3 regions of the Pseudidiomarina marina genome follow, and region 2 is predicted to be linked to each of the others. Evidence: predicted binding sites of a transcription regulator. Region 2 holds the regulator's gene; each other region holds the start of a gene.

Region 1 (6,460 bases), 620 kb from region 2:
TGATGCTTTTAGTACGGCCTCTGGTACTGGCTCTTTTGCGAGCTGACGAATCGCTTCTACGGCGGCCAATTTCATCTCATCATTAATGGCTTTTGCACGAACATCGAGTGCCCCACGGAAAATGAATGGGAAGCACAACACGTTGTTCACTTGGTTCGGGTAATCTGAGCGACCGGTTGCCATAATTAGGTCGTCGCGCACGGCCAAGGCTAATTCAGGTTTAATTTCTGGGTCTGGGTTTGAGCAGGCGAATACAATTGGCTTTTCCGCCATGAGCTTTAACGCATCTGGCGACAACAAATTCGGCCCTGACACACCGACAAATACATCGGCTTCGGTGATGACCTCTTCGAGGGTACGCTTGTCGGTGTTGTTGGCAAATAACGCTTTGTATTCATTCAAATCTTCGCGACGTGTGTGAATCACACCTTTCGAGTCCAGCATATAAATGTGCTCACGCTGGGCGCCACATTTAATCAGCAATTCCATACAGGCAATAGCAGCTGCGCCAGCACCTAAACAGACGATTTGTGCTTTGCGTAAGTCTTTACCCTGAATTTCTAACGCGTTTAGCAAGCCTGCCGCTGTAACAATAGCAGTGCCATGCTGGTCATCATGGAAAATTGGCACTTCACAACGCTCAATCAGCGCTTGTTCAATTTCGAAACACTCTGGTGCTTTAATATCTTCTAGGTTCACGCCACCGAAACTGTCGGCAATATTTGCCACCGTATTGATGAAATCTTGTGTGGTACGGTGCGTGACTTCAATATCAATGGAATCAAGGCCAGCAAAGCGCTTGAATAACAGTGCTTTACCTTCCATCACCGGCTTCGAAGCCATGGGCCCTAAATTACCCAGCCCCAAAATAGCGGTACCATTGGAGATAACAGCAACCATATTACCTTTCGCTGTGTACTTGTAGACATCATCCGGATTCTCAGCAATGGCGCGCACTGGCTCGGCCACACCTGGACTATATGCCAACGCTAAATCTTTACTGGTTTCAGCTGGTTTGGTCAGCTCAATGCTGATTTTTCCTGGCGTTGGGTAGGCGTGATAATCCAAAGCTTGCTTGCGAAAATCGGTCATAAGTGCGTGTACCTGATTCGAAATAAAGAAAATAACATGTGTGAATAGTGCCATTGTAGAGCTATTCGACGCAATAAGACATCTTACCTGATACGCCGTTGCGGCCAGGCGATTAAGAATAACTTAGATAATCAGAGGAAAGTTAACGGTTGTTTAAATTGACACCATCGATTAATTCAATGGTGACGCGACCTTGCGCCGAATATGAAAATAAAAAAGGCGCCTTCTGGCGCCTTTCTCATAATTTCGAGTAGAAATGTCCAAAACTGGATTATTTCTTGCCACCCAACATGTTGAAACGCTTGTTGAATTTCTCGATACGACCGCCAGTATCCATAATACGCTGTTTACCAGTGTAGAATGGGTGACACTCTGAACATACGTCCAAGTGCAACTCGCCGCCTTTAGTTGAGTTAGTCACAAAAGAGTGACCGCAAGAGCATGATACTTTCAGCTCGGTATATTCTGGGTGAATACCTGGTTTCATGGGGTTACCTCGTTAGGCTGCATCGCCACTCGACCCGAAGTCGAGCACCACGCAAATTACAGTTTCAAAAAAGCGCTGATTTATTAATCAACGCGACAAATTAGGGCGCGAATTATAAGCGCCAAGCCCCTCAAGATCAAGAGCGCTATTAGCTATTGGATATTAGATATTAGCTAAACCACAAATACCCGATACATCAGCTCTAATATCTAATGTCCAATAGCTAATATCGTCTTTGCTTTTCTAATATCTAATATCCAATAGCTAATATCGAACTTGCTTTGTATTTTTATTCTTGTTTTGTGCATTTTTATGCAGTATTATTTAGCCATCTTTTGAGTCATTTTTGGTCGAGCGAGTTTGATTGGTGGAACAGGGTAAATCAATTCCATGCGCAGTGTTTGGGGCGAGCGGTTACAGCGGCGTTGAGCTGGTGTGGCTGCTGCATAACCATCCACAATTCTCGCTTGAGTATGCTTTTTCTTCCAGCGCACGCGAAGACGCAGAGCCAATTGCTAGTTTGTATCCCCAATTAGCGGGACAGCTTGATGTTATTCTGCAACCTTGGCACTCGGATTTGCTGAGCCAATTGTCTCAGCAAGTTCGAGTGGTTTTTTTAGCGCTACCTCATGAAGCCAGTGCGGAACTTGCACCTGTTTTGGTGAACGCGGGGTTGGTGGTTTTTGATCTTTCTGGCGCATTTCGGCTTCGTGATCCTTCGATACATCAGCAGGCTTACGGTTTTGAACGCGCTGCCAATATCCCTGAAACGATTCCCTATGGTTTAGCCGAATGGACAACACTGGCAGGTACTGAGCAGCTTATTGCTGTGCCTGGCTGTTATCCGACAGTGACCAGTTTGGCGTTGAAGCCCGTCATGTCATTGATTGATGGCGTACCCTTGGTGAATGCCGTCAGTGGTGTCTCGGGGGCTGGCCGTAAAGCGGCAAGCCATACTAGTTTTTGTGAAGTAAGTTTGTCTGCCTACGGTGTTGCAACGCATCGGCACCAACCAGAAATTGCGCAAGCAATTGGCCATGATGTGATTTTTGTGCCGCACTTAGGTAATTTTAAACGCGGCATTTTGGCGACCATTTATGTCCCGCTACAACAGGGTGTTTCACAAGCGAGTGTCGATACGGCCTATGAGCAGGCCTACTCTACTGCGCCGCTGATTCGTTTGCGTCAGCAGCCACCGGCAATTCGTGATGTGGTCGGCACCGCATTCTGCGATATTCACGCGGTTGTACACCAAAATCATCTGATTATTTGTGCTGCTATCGATAACTTATTAAAAGGGGCAGCAGCGCAAGCAGTGCAGTTAGCCAATCAATATTTTGGTTGTGATAGTGCACTCGGTCTGCAGCAACGCGTAGGTGTGGTATGACATCACCTCTAGTAATTAAACTTGGCGGTCGGGTATTACAAAGCGCCAGCAACTTAGAGCGGCTGTTGACCACGGTTCAGCAGCTCGCATTATTGCGCCCTTTAGTGTTAGTTCATGGTGGCGGCGATCAAGTAGAAGCCTTGTTGTTGCAACTTGGCCACACGAGTTTGAAGGTAGACGGCCAGCGAATAACTCCTGCCGCACAGATGCCCATTGTTGCGGGGGTTTTGGCTGGCGATGTTAACTCGCAATTAGTTGCCCTTGCTCAGCAACATCAACTGAACGCCGTTGGATTAACTCTGGCTGCTGGTCAGAGCATTACTTGTGACGTGGATGCAAATCGCGGTGCTGTCGGTATTCCGAAACCCAATGACGCGACCTTGTTGCAGGTACTGCTGGATAAAAATTTCTTACCTATTCTGAGCTCAATTGGTAGCAGTGATAGCGGTGCTCGGCTCAATGTGAACGCTGATTTAGCCGCGGCTACCGTCGCTCAATTACTACATGCTGATTTAATTCTCCTCACCGATGTGCCTGGAATTTTGGACAAAAACGGTGACCTCATTGAAACCATTCTTGCCGACCAAGCAGATGCCCTGATTGCTGATGGCACTGTGCGTGACGGTATGTTGGTCAAACTTAACGCGGCCGTGCAAGCGGCACGTGCCTCGCGACGAAGTATCGCGGTGGCCGGCTGGCAAGACGCCAAAGCGCTCACCCGATTGGCAAGGGGTGAAGCAGCCGGAACCCGCATCCGTCTCTAATTGCCACGCTATTTCGAATTTTTTAGTTGTAGGTAACAACATCCATGAATGATTTACTTGAAATGCCGGCGCTAAGCCCGCAACAAACCACTGAGTTATTGCAGTTAGCGCAAACCATTAAACAGCGTCCAACCGCGTGGTCGACTTATTTGCAGGGCAAAAGCATTGCACTGTTGTTTGAAAAGCCATCGTTGCGTACGCGTGCAAGTTTTGCCGCAGGTATTCACCGTTTAGGTGGTCACAGCATCTATTTAGATGCACAAAACTTAATTGGTGAGCGTGAACCTGCCACTGACGTTGGTGCGAATTTAGCACTTTGGCATGATGCGATTGTGGCGCGCGTTTATTCACAAAGCACATTAAGTGACCTTGCGTCAGCTTCAGATAAGCCGGTTGTAAACGCCCTTAGCGATACCTGTCACCCGTGCCAAGCATTAGCTGATTTACTCACACTACAAGAACAACTCGGTGATTTACGCCAAGTGCACCTCACTTTCATTGGCGACGGTAATAACGTCTGCCAAGCGTTAATGGCCGGTGCTGCGCGCACTGGTATGCACATGCAGGTTGTGACACCTGAAGGCTATGCGCCTGATGCGGAACTCACTGCAGCAGCACAGCAACAAGCGGCGCAAACTGGCGGCTCAATTTCTGCGTTGCACGATTTAACACAACTGCAATCCACCGATGCTATTTATACCGACACTTGGTTCTCTATGGGGCAGAGCCGCGATAACAATTCGGTGATGCATGATTTTGCACCGTACCAAGTGAACAGTGATTTAATGAAACGCCTCGGTGCGAAGTATTTTATGCACTGCTTACCAGCTTATCGTGGGCGTGAAGTCACTGCAGAAGTTATCGATAGTTCACAAAGCTTGGTTTTACAGCAAGCTGAAAACCGGTTACACGCGCAAAACGCAATCTTGGTCAAACTTTTTGAAGGAGCTCAGGCATGAGTAAGTCAGTGAATAAAGTTGTTCTCGCGTACTCAGGTGGCTTGGATACATCGGCTATTGTGCCTTGGTTGAAAGAAAATTATGACTGCGAAGTGGTCGCCTTTGTTGCCGACGTGGGCCAAGGTGATGAAGAGCTTGAAGGTGTTGAAGCGAAGGCCATTGCCTCTGGTGCCAGCAGTTGTCACATTGTCGATTTAAAAGATAAGTTTGCGCGCGAAGTCATCTACCCAACCTTAAAAACTGGCGCCATTTATGAAGGCCAATATTTGCTGGGTACCGCGTTAGCTCGCCCCATTATTGCTGAAGCGCAGGTTGCGGTTGCTCGTCAAGTTGGTGCCGATGCGCTTGCCCATGGCTGCACTGGTAAAGGCAACGATCAGGTTCGGTTTGAATCGGCATTCGCGGCATTAGCACCTGAATTAACTGTTATTGCACCATGGCGAGAGTGGACCATGCGCTCACGTCCGCAGTTATTGGCTTATCTAGCAGAGCGCAATATTCCATGTAGTGCGTCGGCGACAAAGATTTACAGCCGAGATGCAAACCTTTGGCATATTTCAACCGAAGGTGGCGAACTGGAAGACCCGTGGAATGAGCCAACTGAGCAAGTGTGGACATGGACCGTTGCACCGGAGCAAGCTCCCGATAAGCCAGAGTATTTGCAACTCTCGTTTGCCCACGGTGAACTGACGCATATAAATGGTCAAGCGTTTGCGCCTGTTGATGCTATTTTGCACCTGAATCAACTTGCCGGTGCGCATGGCGTCGGGCGCCTCGATATGGTGGAGAACCGCTTGGTTGGGATGAAATCGCGCGGTTGTTATGAAACCCCAGCTGGCGAGGTGCTTTACGCCGCATTGCAGGGCCTTGAGAGCCTAGTACTTGACCGCACCACACAAGATTACCGCATTCGTTTAGGTAACGAGTTCGCGCAATTGATGTATGACGGCCGTTGGTTCACGCCTTTGAAAGACGTTATGTTGGCGGCAGCAACCAAAATTGCTGAGCCGCTTAGTGGCGACATTGTGGTCAAACTCTACAAAGGCAAGGTGACAGTGACTCAGAAGCAATCGCCGAACAGCCTGTATTCAAACGCATTTGCCACCTTTGATGAAGACGAAGTCTATAATCAGAAGCATGCCGAGGGCTTTATTCGTTTGTATAGTTTGGCCAGTCGAATTCGAGCATTACATCAGCACGCCGCTGATAACACCTCGACCGCTGGCAAGGAGTAAGTCATGAGCTTATGGGGTGGACGGTTCAGTGAGCCCAGTGCCGCTGAATTCAAACAATTTAACGACTCCTTGCGGTTTGATTATGTGCTTGCACCGTTTGATTTGCAGGCGTCAAAAGCTTGGGCGGGTGCATTGCAGCAGGCTGGTTTGATTAGCACAGAAGAAAATCAGCAGTTACAGGAAGCGTTATCCGCGTTAGTTAAACAAGTAGCAAAACAACCTGAGTTACCACTACAAAGCAATGCTGAAGATATTCACAGTTGGGTGGAAGCTCAGCTGATTGAACAAATTGGTGCGACTGCCAAGAAATTACACACCGGTCGCAGTCGCAATGATTTGGTGGCAACCGATCTGCGTTTGTTCTGCAAGCAGTTTGCGCAACATTTGGTGACGGCTAACTTAGCTGCCATTGAAAACTTGCTGAGCTTTGCGCAAACCTATCAGGATGCCATGCTGCCGGGTTATACCCACTTGCAGCGAGCACAGCCGATTGTTGCCGGGCATTGGGCAATGGCTTACGTGAGTATGCTGCAACG
Region 2 (6,460 bases):
TAGTTCTCATAGTCTTCAAAACTACGGAAACTTGCATTGCGCACCATAAACCCTAAATTGCTATGAAAGCCGCCTTCGGCATTCAGTGGCATATAGTGCTCATTGAAGGTATAGCCATCGATATCGTTCTGCAAACGATAGGTAAGCATGCGGTGATTGATTTGGTTCTGACGTGATAGCTCATTCACGTCCACCTGCTCAAGTTGTGCTAACCATACTTTCTGCTCATCAGCACGCTGCTTTAGAGCTTCTGCTGACATATCTGGTAACTCATTGCTTTGCCACGGATTCTGCGCTTGTAGCTTGTCATAAATTCCATCGGCTAGCGCTTCATAGCGGCTATCTGCACTCTCAACCACTTGCTTCGTGCTTGTGTCAGGTTGTGTTTCCTGGGTTGCAGCGCAACCGCCAAGCAATAGCGTGAATGAAGTGGCTAGAACGGTGGCCTTAAAAAGTTGCTTTTTTCGTGACGCAGCTGTGAATTCTGAACGCATGATATCTCCGGCAGTTGGCTCAATGAGTTATAACGTTTTAATATGACATGAATTTGCTAGACTTTTGTATCAACTAGCATCAACAAACGTGTCAATTTATGGTAAAAATCAATAATCCATTTAAACCGATCTATGGCACAGCCAAACCTTTACCACAAGAGCATTGCGATTGATGCGGCAGTTTCGGCGAGGAAACGCTCTAAATAGTGGCCAATGAGGAATCTATGAACAACGCGCAGACGGGCATTTACGCAGAACCAAACTTACATGGCATCACACTTTTATTAAATGTGATGACCGACGATGCCGACTATATGCGCCGCAAATTAGCGCGAGTCCCGCAACTACTCGATGATCTTGACTTGCGCTTCTCAGAGTCCATGCTCAATGGTTTTATTGCAGTAGGCAGTGATTATTGGGATGTTTTATATCCCGATGTTCGTCCACTGCAATTAACCAGCTTTCCCGATTTAAGTGATGGTGATAGACACACACCACGAGAGTCCGCCGACCTACTATTATGTATTCGCTCCGACCGCTTCGATGTCAACTTTCAAGCAGCTCGAACTTTAATGGAATGGCTCGGCCACGATGTTGAGTTGGTAGAGCAGAGCAATACATTTCGGTTTATGGATGGTCGTGATCTGCTTGGTTTTATTGATGCGCCTGACAATCCGCGTGGTATGCGTCGACGCGAAGTGGCGGTGGTTTCCGACGACGCCTTATTTAAAGGCGGTAGCTATGTGTTTACCCAAAAGTTCCGCTACGACTTGCGGCGCTGGGAGCAATTAAGTACTGAAATTCAAGAACATGTCATGGGCCGAAAGAAAGTGACGGGTGAACGTATCAGCGAGGCTGTACTGAGCATGGTTACCCACACCCAAAAAGCGCGGTTGCTCGATGCCAACGAGCAACCACTGGAACTATTACGTCAGAACATGCCGTGGGGCAATCTACGTGAACAAGGGCAATTGGCCATGTACTTTTCCGGCAAACCACAACATGTGGTGCAATGGCTCAAGAATCGTTACATTGCGGACGAGCAGGGGGAATATGATCCGTTGCTTGACTATATTGAAGCGACAGCGAATGCGGCCTATTTCGCCCCCTCAATCGAGTTTCTGAAAAGGTAGCCCGGCGTTCTACGCCGGGTAGCGCGCAGCGCTGTTAATGCTGAATAGCGCGCAGCGCTGTTAATGCTGAATTTAAAGTTGATATCGAAAGGGCGAGATTAACCTCGCTACGCTCGTCCCGGCGTGAAACGCCGGGCTACGGTTGCTGCTGCTCAAAGAGTTTTTTTACGTTCTGCAGGGTGAAGTCAATTTCCGACACCTTCAACGGCGCAATAAAAATCGTATCATCGCCAGCAATCGTGCCAAGCACTCCCTCTTTTTTGCCAACCGAGTCAAGCAAGCGAGCAATGAGTTGTGCTGCGCCGGGGGTAGTGCGAATGATTACCATGACATCATTGTGCTGTATATCCAAAACAAGCTGAGTTAATGGCGCTCGGGTGCTTGGAATACCGAGTTCAGCGGGTAAACAGTACACCATTTCTTGGCGCGCGTTGCGCGTACGAACGGCACCGTACTTGCTCAATAGACGCGATACTTTTGATTGGCTAATGTTCGCAAACCCCTGTTCTTTCAAGGCATCGACAATCTCACCTTGAGAACCGTAGCGTTCTTCTTTTAGTAACGCCTTAAAGGCTTCGATCATGTCTTCGGTTTTTTTTGTTGGCATGATATCGCTCAATTATTTAGTCGAGATAACGGTCAAATTAATCGTTCATCATATACTTGCGCCTAATTTACGCAAGAGTAAGGCAAGAGTAACGCAACTATTTCACAGTGCCTATACCAGCGTCTTTGGTTGTAATTTCGGCGTAAAAGGAGTAGAGTTTTCGGCCTAAAATTTCCCCAAATAACTGGATGGAGTCTGAGATGAAAGTTGCAGTTTTAGGTGCAGCTGGCGGTATCGGCCAAGCACTATCATTACTTTTGAAAACCCAATTACCGGTTGGTTCTGAGCTAGCGCTGTATGACGTAGCGCCTGTTGTTCCTGGTGTTGCTGTTGATCTCAGCCACATTCCAACCGCTGTTTCTGTCAAAGGCTACGGCAAAGACGACTTAGCATCAGCATTAGTTGGTAGTGACATCGTATTAATTCCAGCTGGCGTACCGCGCAAGCCGGGGATGGATCGTTCAGACTTGTTCAACATTAACGCTGGTATTGTTGCAAACTTGGTTGAAGCAATTGCGGACAACTGCCCAAATGCATGCATCGGTATCATCACCAACCCAGTGAACACAACGGTTGCTATCGCGAAGAAAGTTCTCGAGAAAAAAGGCGTTTACAACAAGAACAAACTGTTTGGTGTAACCACCCTAGACGTGATTCGCGCGGAAACTTTCGTTGCTGAAGTACACGGCAAGAACCCAGCTGAAGTAACGGTTCCGGTTATCGGTGGTCACAGCGGCACAACTATTTTGCCATTGTTGTCACAATCTGGCTTAAGCTTCACTGACGAACAAATTGAAGCGCTGACTAAGCGTATTCAGAACGCTGGTACTGAAGTTGTTGAAGCGAAAGCTGGCGGCGGCTCGGCAACCCTATCAATGGGTCAAGCAGCAGCACGCTTCTGCTTATCACTAGTGAAAGCATTGCAAGGCGACAACAGCGTTGTTGAGTGCACTTATGTTGAAACTGACGGTAAAGACGCATTGTTCTTTGCTCATCCAGTGCGCCTTGGCGCGAACGGCGTGGAAGAAATTCTGCCATACGGTAAGCTAAGCGCTTACGAAGAAAAAGCCAAAGCTGACATGCTGGATGGTCTGAAAAACGACATTCAAATCGGCTTAGATTTCGTTAAATAAGCGAATCACAATGCCAAAGCAGAGCGTCTTACCACCCCTAGTGATAAGCGCTCTGCTTTTTTGTATCTTTTATTTTCTTACTCCTTGGCATGATCATCTACTCATGCGTTATCCGCGAGTTATGGATGGCGCTTGGTGGCAACTCATCACCAGCCAATTAATGCATCATGACGCACCGCACTTATGGTTCAATATTGCTGGGGTTTGGATAGCTTGGCTGTTGTTTCCCGAGCAATTGAAAAAGCCGCAGAATTGGGTTGTCGCTTTACCAATATTACTCAGCAGTAGCATCGTCGAACTTATCGGCGCACCAACCTATGAAGTCTACGCCGGTTTTTCCGGCACACTGTACGGGCTATTTGCCTACGCAGCCCTTAAAGATGCTTTGAATAAAAACTGGATTGGCGGCCTTATATTCGTTGCATTAATAATCAAAATAATTCTCGATTTAGACCAACCTGAGTACGGAGATGTTGTTGCAGTGTTTGCACATATAGGCGGCGCTGCGGCTGGCATTGCGATGGTATTTTTTACCCGAAAAACCGCCGCACAGCAATCCAAATTATAACATACGGTATAATTTTCGGGCTATTTGATCAAAAAACCTCCTTGTATTATTCGAACAATTGGCGATATTTAATACAGCGACTAGTACTTTAGTGCTATGCGCTTTTGCACAACAACACAAAACAACAAGAATAATCGGGGAGAAATTTATGACAAAACCTGTCATTGAAAAAGTAGTCCCATCTGTACATGGTATTCGACCAACTCTTGTCGCATGTGCAATTTTAGCAAGTTTATCTACCACATCATTCGCACAAGAAGCCGGTGCTGATAGCGTTGAGCCAGATACCCAAGCCGATGAACGTATTGCGGTTGTGGGTACACGTTCAGCGCCACGGTCAGTTGGTGATTCCGCTGTGCCGCTCGATATTGTTGGCGCTGATGAGTTACGAGACCAAGGCTCCACCGATATGATGAACATGGTGAGTACGGTAGTACCGTCATTCAACGTGAACGACCAGCCCATCAATGATGCATCGACGTTAGTTCGCCCAGCCAACCTTCGCGGTTTGGCATCAGACCACACCTTGGTGCTCGTTAATGGTAAGCGTCGACACCGCAGTGCGGTTATTACCTTTCTTGGCGGTGGCTTATCTGATGGTGCTCAAGGACCAGATATATCCAATATTCCAGCCTCAGCGTTGCGACAAATCGAAGTACTTCGTGACGGCGCTGCTGCGCAATATGGCTCAGATGCAATAGCTGGGGTGATCAACTTTGTCCTCAATGATGCATCGGAGGGGGGAACGCTTGAAGCTCGCTACGGTACTACTGCCGAAGGCGACGGTGACACTATACAGATTAGCGGTAATATCGGGTTGCCGTTAAGTGAACGAGGGTTCGCGAATCTCAGCGTCGAATATCGTGAAGCCGATGCGACCAGTCGCTCGGTTCAACGTGATGACGCGGCTGCGTTAATTGAGGCGGGTAACACGTTTGTTGCCGACCCAGCGCAAATATGGGGAACGCCAGAAATCAAATATGATTTCAAGGCGCTGGGTAACTTTGGTCTTGATTTAGGCGGCAATAAAGAAGCCTATTTATTTGCCAACTACGCTGAACGTGAAATTGAAGGCGGCTTTTACTATCGCCACCCTCATGATCGAGATGGCGTATTCTTTGGCGGCTTTAACGATCAAGATGAACAACTGCTACTAGTGGCTGATCTTGATGGTGTAGGTCAAGGGCTATCATGTCCAGAAGTGCCAGTGGGCGATAATGTACTGGACTCTCCAGAATATCAATTAATTGCAGATAACAACACACCGCTCGGCGCGAACTGTTTTGCCTTTAACGAACTGTTCCCAGGCGGTTTTACGCCGCGCTTCGGTGGTATCGTGACTGATGCATCGTTTGTTGCCGGAACGAACGGCTATTTAGCAAGCGATTGGGCGTATGATGTTTCTGTTGGCGTTGGTTATTCACGGGTTGAGTATTTACTTTTCAATACTGTGAACCCATCACTTGGCCCAGATACGCCGTTTGATTTTAGCCCTGGCGCAGCAAGTCAGCTCGAGAAGAACTTTAACCTCGACTTCAGTAAAGGCTTCCAATTTGACAGCTTTTACGACCTCGTGAATTTCGCAACCGGTATTGAGTATCGTCGCGAAACGTTCAAGCAGGAAACCGGCGATCCAGCATCATTTGCCGTAGGTCCATTAACTGAGCAAGGCTTCGGTATCGGCTCAAATGGCTTCCCGGGTATCAAGCCTGAAGCTGCCGGCGAGTGGAGCCGAGGTAACTGGGCCTGGTATGCCGACGTTGAAACCTATTTGACGGAAGATTTCATGGTGGGTGCTGCCATTCGCCTTGAAGATTTTAGCGACTTTGGTTCAACGTCTAACGGCAAACTTTCGGCGCGCTGGCAATTAACCGCCGATTGGGCACTTCGTGGTGCTGTTAGCACCGGTTTTAAAGCGCCAACAGTTGGACAAAGTAATGTCATCAACGTGACAACTGCGTTTGTCGGCGATGCCTTGCAAGATCAAGCTCTGCTGCCACCGACGAACCCAATTGCGGCGTTAAAAGGCGGTAGACCCCTAGAGCCAGAAGAATCAGTTGCTTACAGCTTGGGTCTTGTCGGTGAATTTGAGAATGGTCTCTATTTAACTGTCGACTATTTCAACATTGAAGTGACCGACCGTCTAAGCCGTACATCGGCCATTCCATTAACCCAAGAAGATCGTGACGCACTCATTGAGCAGGGTGTTCGCGATGCAGCAAGTTATAGCAGTGTTGTGTATTTCACCAATGACTTTGACACCACCACCCAAGGTATCGATGTTGTCGCCAACTACGGGCATGACCTGTGGGAAGGTGATATGAAATACACCCTGGCATATAACTGGACTGATACGACCGTTGATTCATTCAATCCAGACAACATTAACCTTGCCAAAGTGCAGATGTTAGAGGATAACCTACCGGCTCACCGTGCAACCTTCACAGCAAACTACCGGTTCGATGCGATGCGTACGCTAGCTCGTGTTAATTACTACGGTAAATACTATGAAGACCATGTTGACG
Region 3 (6,460 bases), 810 kb from region 2:
CAGTGAACCCCGGTTTTGGCGGCCAAGCCTTTATCCCAGCCACGTTAGATAAATTGCGTCAGGCGCGACAAATTATTGATGCCAGTGGTCGCGATATCCGTCTTGAAATTGATGGCGGCGTGAAAGTTGATAACATCGCTGAAATTGCTGCAGCTGGCGCCGATATGTTCGTTGCTGGTTCAGCCATTTTCAATCAACCTGATTATGCGCAAGTGATTGACGAAATGCGTCAACAGCTTGCAACAATAGTTAAATAACGGAACATACAGAATATGAGTAAACCCATTGTACTTAGCGGCTGTCAGCCATCTGGACAACTTTCAATTGGTAATTACATTGGCGCACTACGTCAGTGGGTAAAAATGCAAGACACTCATGACTGCCGCTTTATGTTGGTTGATTTACACGCAATTACGGTTCGCCAAGAACCCGAAAAACTACGAGAAGCAACCTTAGATGGGCTGGCTTTATACATGGCATGCGGCCTTGATCCAGAGAAAAGCGTCATTTTTGTTCAGTCGCATGTGCCGGAACATGCGCAATTGGCATGGGTTCTCAACTGCTATACCCAAATGGGTGAGTTGAATCGCATGACGCAATTCAAAGACAAATCGGATCGTCACGCCAATAATATAAATGCAGGCTTGTATACCTACCCTGCACTCATGGCTGCTGATATTTTATTGTATCAAGCCAATGAAGTGCCAGTCGGTAATGATCAGAAGCAACATCTTGAACTCGCTCGTGATGTCGCTACGCGTTTTAATAACCTTTATGGCGAGGTATTTACGATACCTGACCCATTTATTCCGGAAGTTGGCGCTCGAATTATGAGCTTGCAAGACCCAACCAAGAAAATGTCGAAATCGGACGATAATCCGAATAACTTCATTGGGTTGTTAGAAGATCCGAAAAAAATTACTAAGAAGCTAAAGCGTGCCGTAACGGATTCTGATGAGCAGGCACGTATTTACTTTGATACCGAAGAAAAGCCGGGCGTATCGAATTTATTATCCATCTTGTCGGCAGCAACCGGTCGTTCAATTGCTGATCTGGTGCCAGAGTACGAAGACAAAATGTATGGTCACTTGAAAGGTGATACGGCGGAAGCTGTTGTTGCTATGCTGGAGCCAATTCAACAGCGCTACAACGAGTTGCGCCATGACCGCGCTTATCTGGACCACGTGATGGCAAAAGGTGCTGAAGCGGCAAGCGCGCATGCAGCGCAAACGCTGCGTCAAGTGTATGACGTGATTGGGTTTGTACCGCGGCCATAACTTATGCTGTTAATGATCGATAACTATGACTCGTTCACGCACAATGTGGTTCGCTATTTGCGTGAATTAAATGCCGACGTCAAAGTTGTTCGTAATGATCAAATTAGCCTTGCAGAGATAAACCAGTTACCGCTAGCCGGTATTGTCATATCGCCTGGGCCATGCACGCCAAATGAGGCCGGTATTTCGTTGCCAGTTATCGAACAGTTTGCGGGTCAAATTCCCTTACTGGGTGTTTGCTTAGGTCATCAAGCGATTGGACAAGTGTTTGGTGCGCAGGTCGTGCGCGCCAAACAAGTCATGCATGGGAAAACCTCCGAACTTCATCACAACAATCAGGGGTTATTTCAAGGCCTGCCGTCGCCATTTACAGTCGCGCGGTATCATTCTCTACTTCTCGACCACGACACGTTACCAGACGAACTCATTGTGGATGCTTGGGTGAATCGAGCAAGCGGTGAACAAGAGGTGATGGGAATACGTCACGTGAGTCTGCCAGTTTGGGGTGTTCAATATCACCCAGAAGCGATCGAAACCGAACATGGGCATGCCATCTTTCAGCGATTTTTAGAGTTTTGCGACCTAATTTGAGTAAATTTAGGGCGTTAGATATTCATCCAAAATAGGCGCTTCTGCATACTTATGCAAGGCGCTTGCAAATCAAGCTAAGTTACCTAAAACCCCTACTTTTTCTGTACCTCAAGCACGACAGCGATGCTTTTTTCTGCAATAATATAGCCACTTTACACGGCCTCTTTTGAAGGTCAATTTGAACCGATTTGAATAGCAATGAGGGATACATATGACAACGACGAATAAAGTCGATCGCGCACTCTTCGATGACGTAATGGTACCTAACTATAACCCGGCAAAAATGATTCCGGTAAAAGGTGAAGGCTCTCGCGTTTGGGACCAAGAAGGTAAAGAGTACGTCGATTTCGCTGGCGGTATTGCCGTGAACTGTTTAGGTCATTGTCATCCCGCTATGGTGAAGGCGTTAACCGAGCAAGGTAACAAGCTCTGGCACTTAAGTAACGTATTTACCAATGAACCAGCTATTCGCTTGGCGAAAAAATTAACCGACGCGACTTTTGCCGAGCGCGTCTATTTCGCAAACTCTGGTGCGGAAGCGAACGAAGCTGCTTTGAAATTAGCACGTCGCTGGGCACTCGATAAGTTCGGTCCTGATAAGAACCAAATTATTGCTTTCAACAAAGGCTTCCATGGTCGCACTTTCTTTACTGTAACGGTTGGCGGCCAGCCAGCTTACTCAGAAGGTTTTGGACCGAAACCAGGGGCGGTAGAACATGTTGATTACAACGACCTCGCAGCCCTTGAGAAACTGATGTCAGAGCAAACCTGCGCGGTCATGATGGAGCCGTTGCAAGGTGAAGGCGGAGTCATTAGCCCTGACGTAGACTTCGTTAAAGGCGTACGCGCACTGTGCGATAAATACAATGCGCTCTTGATTTTTGATGAAGTTCAAACTGGCTTTGGTCGTACTGGCAGCTTGTATGCCTATCAACAGCTTGGTGTTGCGCCAGACATTCTCTCAACGGCGAAAGCGCTTGGTGGTGGTTTCCCTATTGGTGCCATGCTAACCACAACAGAAATCGCGCAACACTTGAAGCCAGGTACACACGGTAGCACCTATGGTGGTAACCCATTGGCATGTGCTGTTGCCGAAGCGGTGTTTGACGTGGTGAACACCAATGACGTGCTTGAGGGCGTTAAGAAACGCGAGCAATTGTTCAAAGATGCTCTGCAGAAAATCAACGACAAATACAACGTATTCAAAGATATCCGTGGTAAAGGCTTGTTGTTGGGTGCTGAATTAACCGAGCAATTTGAAGGTAAAGCGCGTGATTTTCTAAATGCTGCGGCTGACGAAGGCACGATGGTGTTAGTTGCTGGCCCAAGTGTGATTCGTTTTACGCCGTCGCTGATCATTCCTGAGCAAGATATTGTTGAAGGTTTGGCGCGATTTGAACGAGCTGTTGCTAAGCTTGCTGGTTAATTGAAGCGGAGACACGCTATGTTAGTGGTGCGTCCGATTACGCCGCAGGATTATGCGGCGCTTTACACCTGTGCAGTTGAGTCTGGATATGGTTTCACGTCATTGCCTGTCGACGAGGCCTTGCTGCGTCGTCGCATTGCGCGCGCGCAAGAAGCGTTTGCGCGTGAGCAAGTGAGTGAGCCGGGTGAAGAAGGTTATCTCTTTGTCATGGAAGATACGGACACCGGTGAGGTTGTCGGTTGCAGTGGAATTGAGGCCGCGGTAGGCCTCACCGATGCCTTCTATCATTATCATATTGGCAAAGTAGTCCATCACTCTAAAGAGCTAGATATCTACAATGCACTCGAAACATTAACGTTATGTAACGATTACACTGGCGTAAGTGAACTTTGCACTTTGTTTTTGCGTGAACCATTTCGCAAAAATATGAATGGTCGCGTGCTATCGCGCTTTCGTATGTTATTTATGGCCGAGTTTCGCAACCGCTTTAGCGATATTGCGATTGCCGAAATGCGAGGCGTATCGGATGAAAATGGTGAATCACCATTTTGGGGTTGGTTGCAGAAAAACTTTTTCTCAATGGATTTCACCCAAGCTGACTACCTAACAGGTATAGGCGAGAAAACCTTTGTCTATGAATTGATGCCGAAGCTACCTATTTACGTGCAACTATTGCCACCAGAAGCACAAGCAGTTATTGGCAAAGTTCATGAGAATACACGCCCAGCTTTGCGTATGCTACAAAGCGAAGGGTTCCGTAGTCGTGGCTACATCGATATTTTTGATGCCGGTCCGACCGTCGAAGCCGACGTGGCGAATATTAAGAGCGTTAGGGATAGTAAGCGCTTACCAGTAACCATTGGAAAGGTTGCTGATGATAAGCCTCGATTCATTGTATGTAATACGAATGTTGCTGAGTTTCGTGCCATTCAAACACAACTTGATGAACAGCACGAACAAGTCATTATTGACGCCGAAGCGGCTGCTGCGCTGCGTGTGCAAGAAGGCGATTACGTTCGATTTGTCACATTGACAGGAGCAAACTAATGTCTGAACAGAATTTATTTATCAATGGCAACTGGGTTGCCGGTGAAGGCGAGTTATTTCAATCAATTGATCCAGCTCGCAATGAAATTATTTGGGAAGCGAAAGCCGCAACTGACGAGCAGGTCGACGCCGCTGTTATGGCTGCGCGCGCAGCGTTCATTGCGTGGGCAGATAAAAGCTTTGAAGAACGTTTAGCTATTTGTAAGCGTTTCGCTGAATTGTTGGAAGAAAATAAGCAAAAATTTGCACACATTATTGCTGAAGAAACAGGCAAGCCAGTGTGGGAAACGTTGACCGAAGTCGCTGCGATGATTGGTAAAGTAGCCATTTCTGAGCGTGCTTACCACGAACGCACAGGTACCGTAGAGAATACCATGCCAGGTGCGAAGGCGTTTGTGCGTCATAAACCACACGGCGTTGTTGCTGTTTACGGCCCATATAACTTCCCTGGTCATTTACCAAATGGTCATATTGTCCCTTCGTTGTTGGCTGGTAATACAGTCATATTCAAGCCAAGCGAAATGACGCCGAAAGTTGCCGAGTTTACGGTGAAAATGTGGGAAAAAGCAGGGCTTCCAAGCGGTGTGCTGAATTTAGTTCAAGGCCTAGTTGATACCGGCAAAGCATTGTCGGCGCACCCACAAATTGATGGCTTATTTTTTACTGGCTCGTCAAACACGGGGCATGTGCTTCACAAATTATTTGCTGGACGCCCAGATAAAATTTTAGCACTTGAGATGGGCGGTAATAATCCGTTGATCGTCAAGGATGTTGCTGACATTGATGCTGCGGTGCACGATATTGTGCAATCCGCTTTTGTTACCTCAGGTCAGCGTTGTACCTGTGCGCGTCGCTTATTTATCGAGAAGAGCCCACAAGGTGACGCAATATTGAAGCGCCTCATTGAAGTGACTGAAAACATACAAGTTGGCGACTATGAAGCCGATCCGCAACCATTTATGGGTGCGATGATTTCGGCAAAAGCAGCTGCGGATATGGTCAAAGCGCAAAATGATTTGATTGACGCTGGCGCTAAAGTGCTGCTGAAAATGTTGCAGAAAGACCATAACCTAGGCTTCGTAACACCAGGTATTTTAGACGTTACCAAGGTAACTGAAATGCCGGATATCGAGCACTTTGGTCCGTTGTTAAAAGTTTATCGTTACACCGACCTTGATGCGGCAATTGAAGAAGCGAATAACACCAAATACGGCCTTTCAGCAGGTATTTTATGCGACAGCGAAGAAACCTATCGCTACTTCTTCAAGCGCATTCGTGCCGGTATCGTGAACTGGAATAAGCCAATTACTGGTGCCAGTAGTGCTGCACCATTTGGTGGCATTGGTGCGAGCGGTAATCATCGTGCTAGCGCGTACTACGCCGCTGATTACTGTGCATACCCGGTTGCCTCAGTAGAAGCTGAACATGTCAGCTTGCCAGAGAAATTAGCACCTGGTCTTAAATTCTAACGGACAATAAAGCGAGGAGTAATAAATGGCGGCGACCATGCATGCAACAGTAAATTGGCGTGACGGTTTAGTGTTTGAGGCCAAATCAGGCTCAGGCCATGCGGTGACAATGGATGGTAATAAAACCGAAGCCGCAAGCCCAATGGAGCTGGTCTTGATGGCCGCTGGTGGTTGTTCCTCGGTTGATGTGGTTAGTATTTTAGAAAAAGCGCGTCAGCAAGTAACTGGCGTTCAATGTGAAGTAAAAGGTGAGCGTGCCGACACAGTTCCTGCTGTATTTACCCACGTTCATCTTCACTTCATTGTCACCGGTACAGATGTTGCTGAAAAGCATGTGGAGCGGGCGGTGGCGCTGTCAGCAGACAAGTACTGCTCGGTCGCTAAAATGCTCGAAGCATCGGTAAAAGTGACGCACAGCTACGCAATTGAAAATGAAGGCGAGAATGCCTAAATGAATTATCGGCATAGTTACCATGCCGGCAACTTTGCCGATGTTTTCAAGCACGTTCTTCAATGTGTTGCGCTGGATTATCTGCAGCAGAAAGAGAAACCGTTCTGGCTGCTTGATACGCATGCTGGAATCGGTATGTATGATCTGCAAGGTGAACAAGCGCAAAAAACGGGTGAAGCAATTGATGGTATCGCGCGTT

What was found. Region 2 encodes ArgR, which controls arginine synthesis, uptake and breakdown. Its sites were predicted from a motif close to ANTGAATANNTATTCANT; they were not measured.
Region 1: argC (N-acetyl-gamma-glutamyl-phosphate reductase) is a predicted target of ArgR. The motif match lies at 1,881-1,898, and genes of this name have one in related genera.
Region 3: LG272_RS03755 (aspartate aminotransferase family protein) is a predicted target of ArgR. The motif match lies at 1,909-1,926, and genes of this name have one in related genera.

Annotation. Positions count from the first base shown of each region.
Region 1 covers NZ_CP085233.1:597,680-604,139, reverse strand. The annotation lists gene LG272_RS02910 (malic enzyme-like NAD(P)-binding protein) at 1-1,092, opposite strand, end outside; gene rpmE (50S ribosomal protein L31) at 1,364-1,579, opposite strand; gene argC (N-acetyl-gamma-glutamyl-phosphate reductase) at 1,947-2,966, shown strand; gene argB (acetylglutamate kinase) at 2,963-3,730, shown strand; gene argF (ornithine carbamoyltransferase) at 3,775-4,689, shown strand; gene LG272_RS02885 (argininosuccinate synthase) at 4,686-5,924, shown strand; gene argH (argininosuccinate lyase) at 5,928-6,460, shown strand, end outside.
Region 2 covers NZ_CP085233.1:2,436,115-2,442,574, reverse strand. The annotation lists gene LG272_RS11610 (DUF885 domain-containing protein) at 1-494, opposite strand, end outside; gene LG272_RS11605 (Dyp-type peroxidase) at 719-1,627, shown strand; gene argR (transcriptional regulator ArgR) at 1,764-2,234, opposite strand; gene mdh (malate dehydrogenase) at 2,435-3,367, shown strand; gene rrtA (rhombosortase) at 3,471-3,935, shown strand; gene LG272_RS11585 (TonB-dependent receptor plug domain-containing protein) at 4,084-6,460, shown strand, end outside.
Region 3 covers NZ_CP085233.1:788,734-795,193, forward strand. The annotation lists gene rpe (ribulose-phosphate 3-epimerase) at 1-257, shown strand, start outside; gene trpS (tryptophan--tRNA ligase) at 273-1,277, shown strand; gene LG272_RS03750 (aminodeoxychorismate/anthranilate synthase component II) at 1,281-1,868, shown strand; gene LG272_RS03755 (aspartate aminotransferase family protein) at 2,080-3,294, shown strand; gene astA (arginine N-succinyltransferase) at 3,313-4,341, shown strand; gene astD (succinylglutamate-semialdehyde dehydrogenase) at 4,341-5,810, shown strand; gene LG272_RS03770 (OsmC family protein) at 5,848-6,261, shown strand; gene LG272_RS03775 (23S rRNA (adenine(2030)-N(6))-methyltransferase RlmJ) at 6,262-6,460, shown strand, end outside.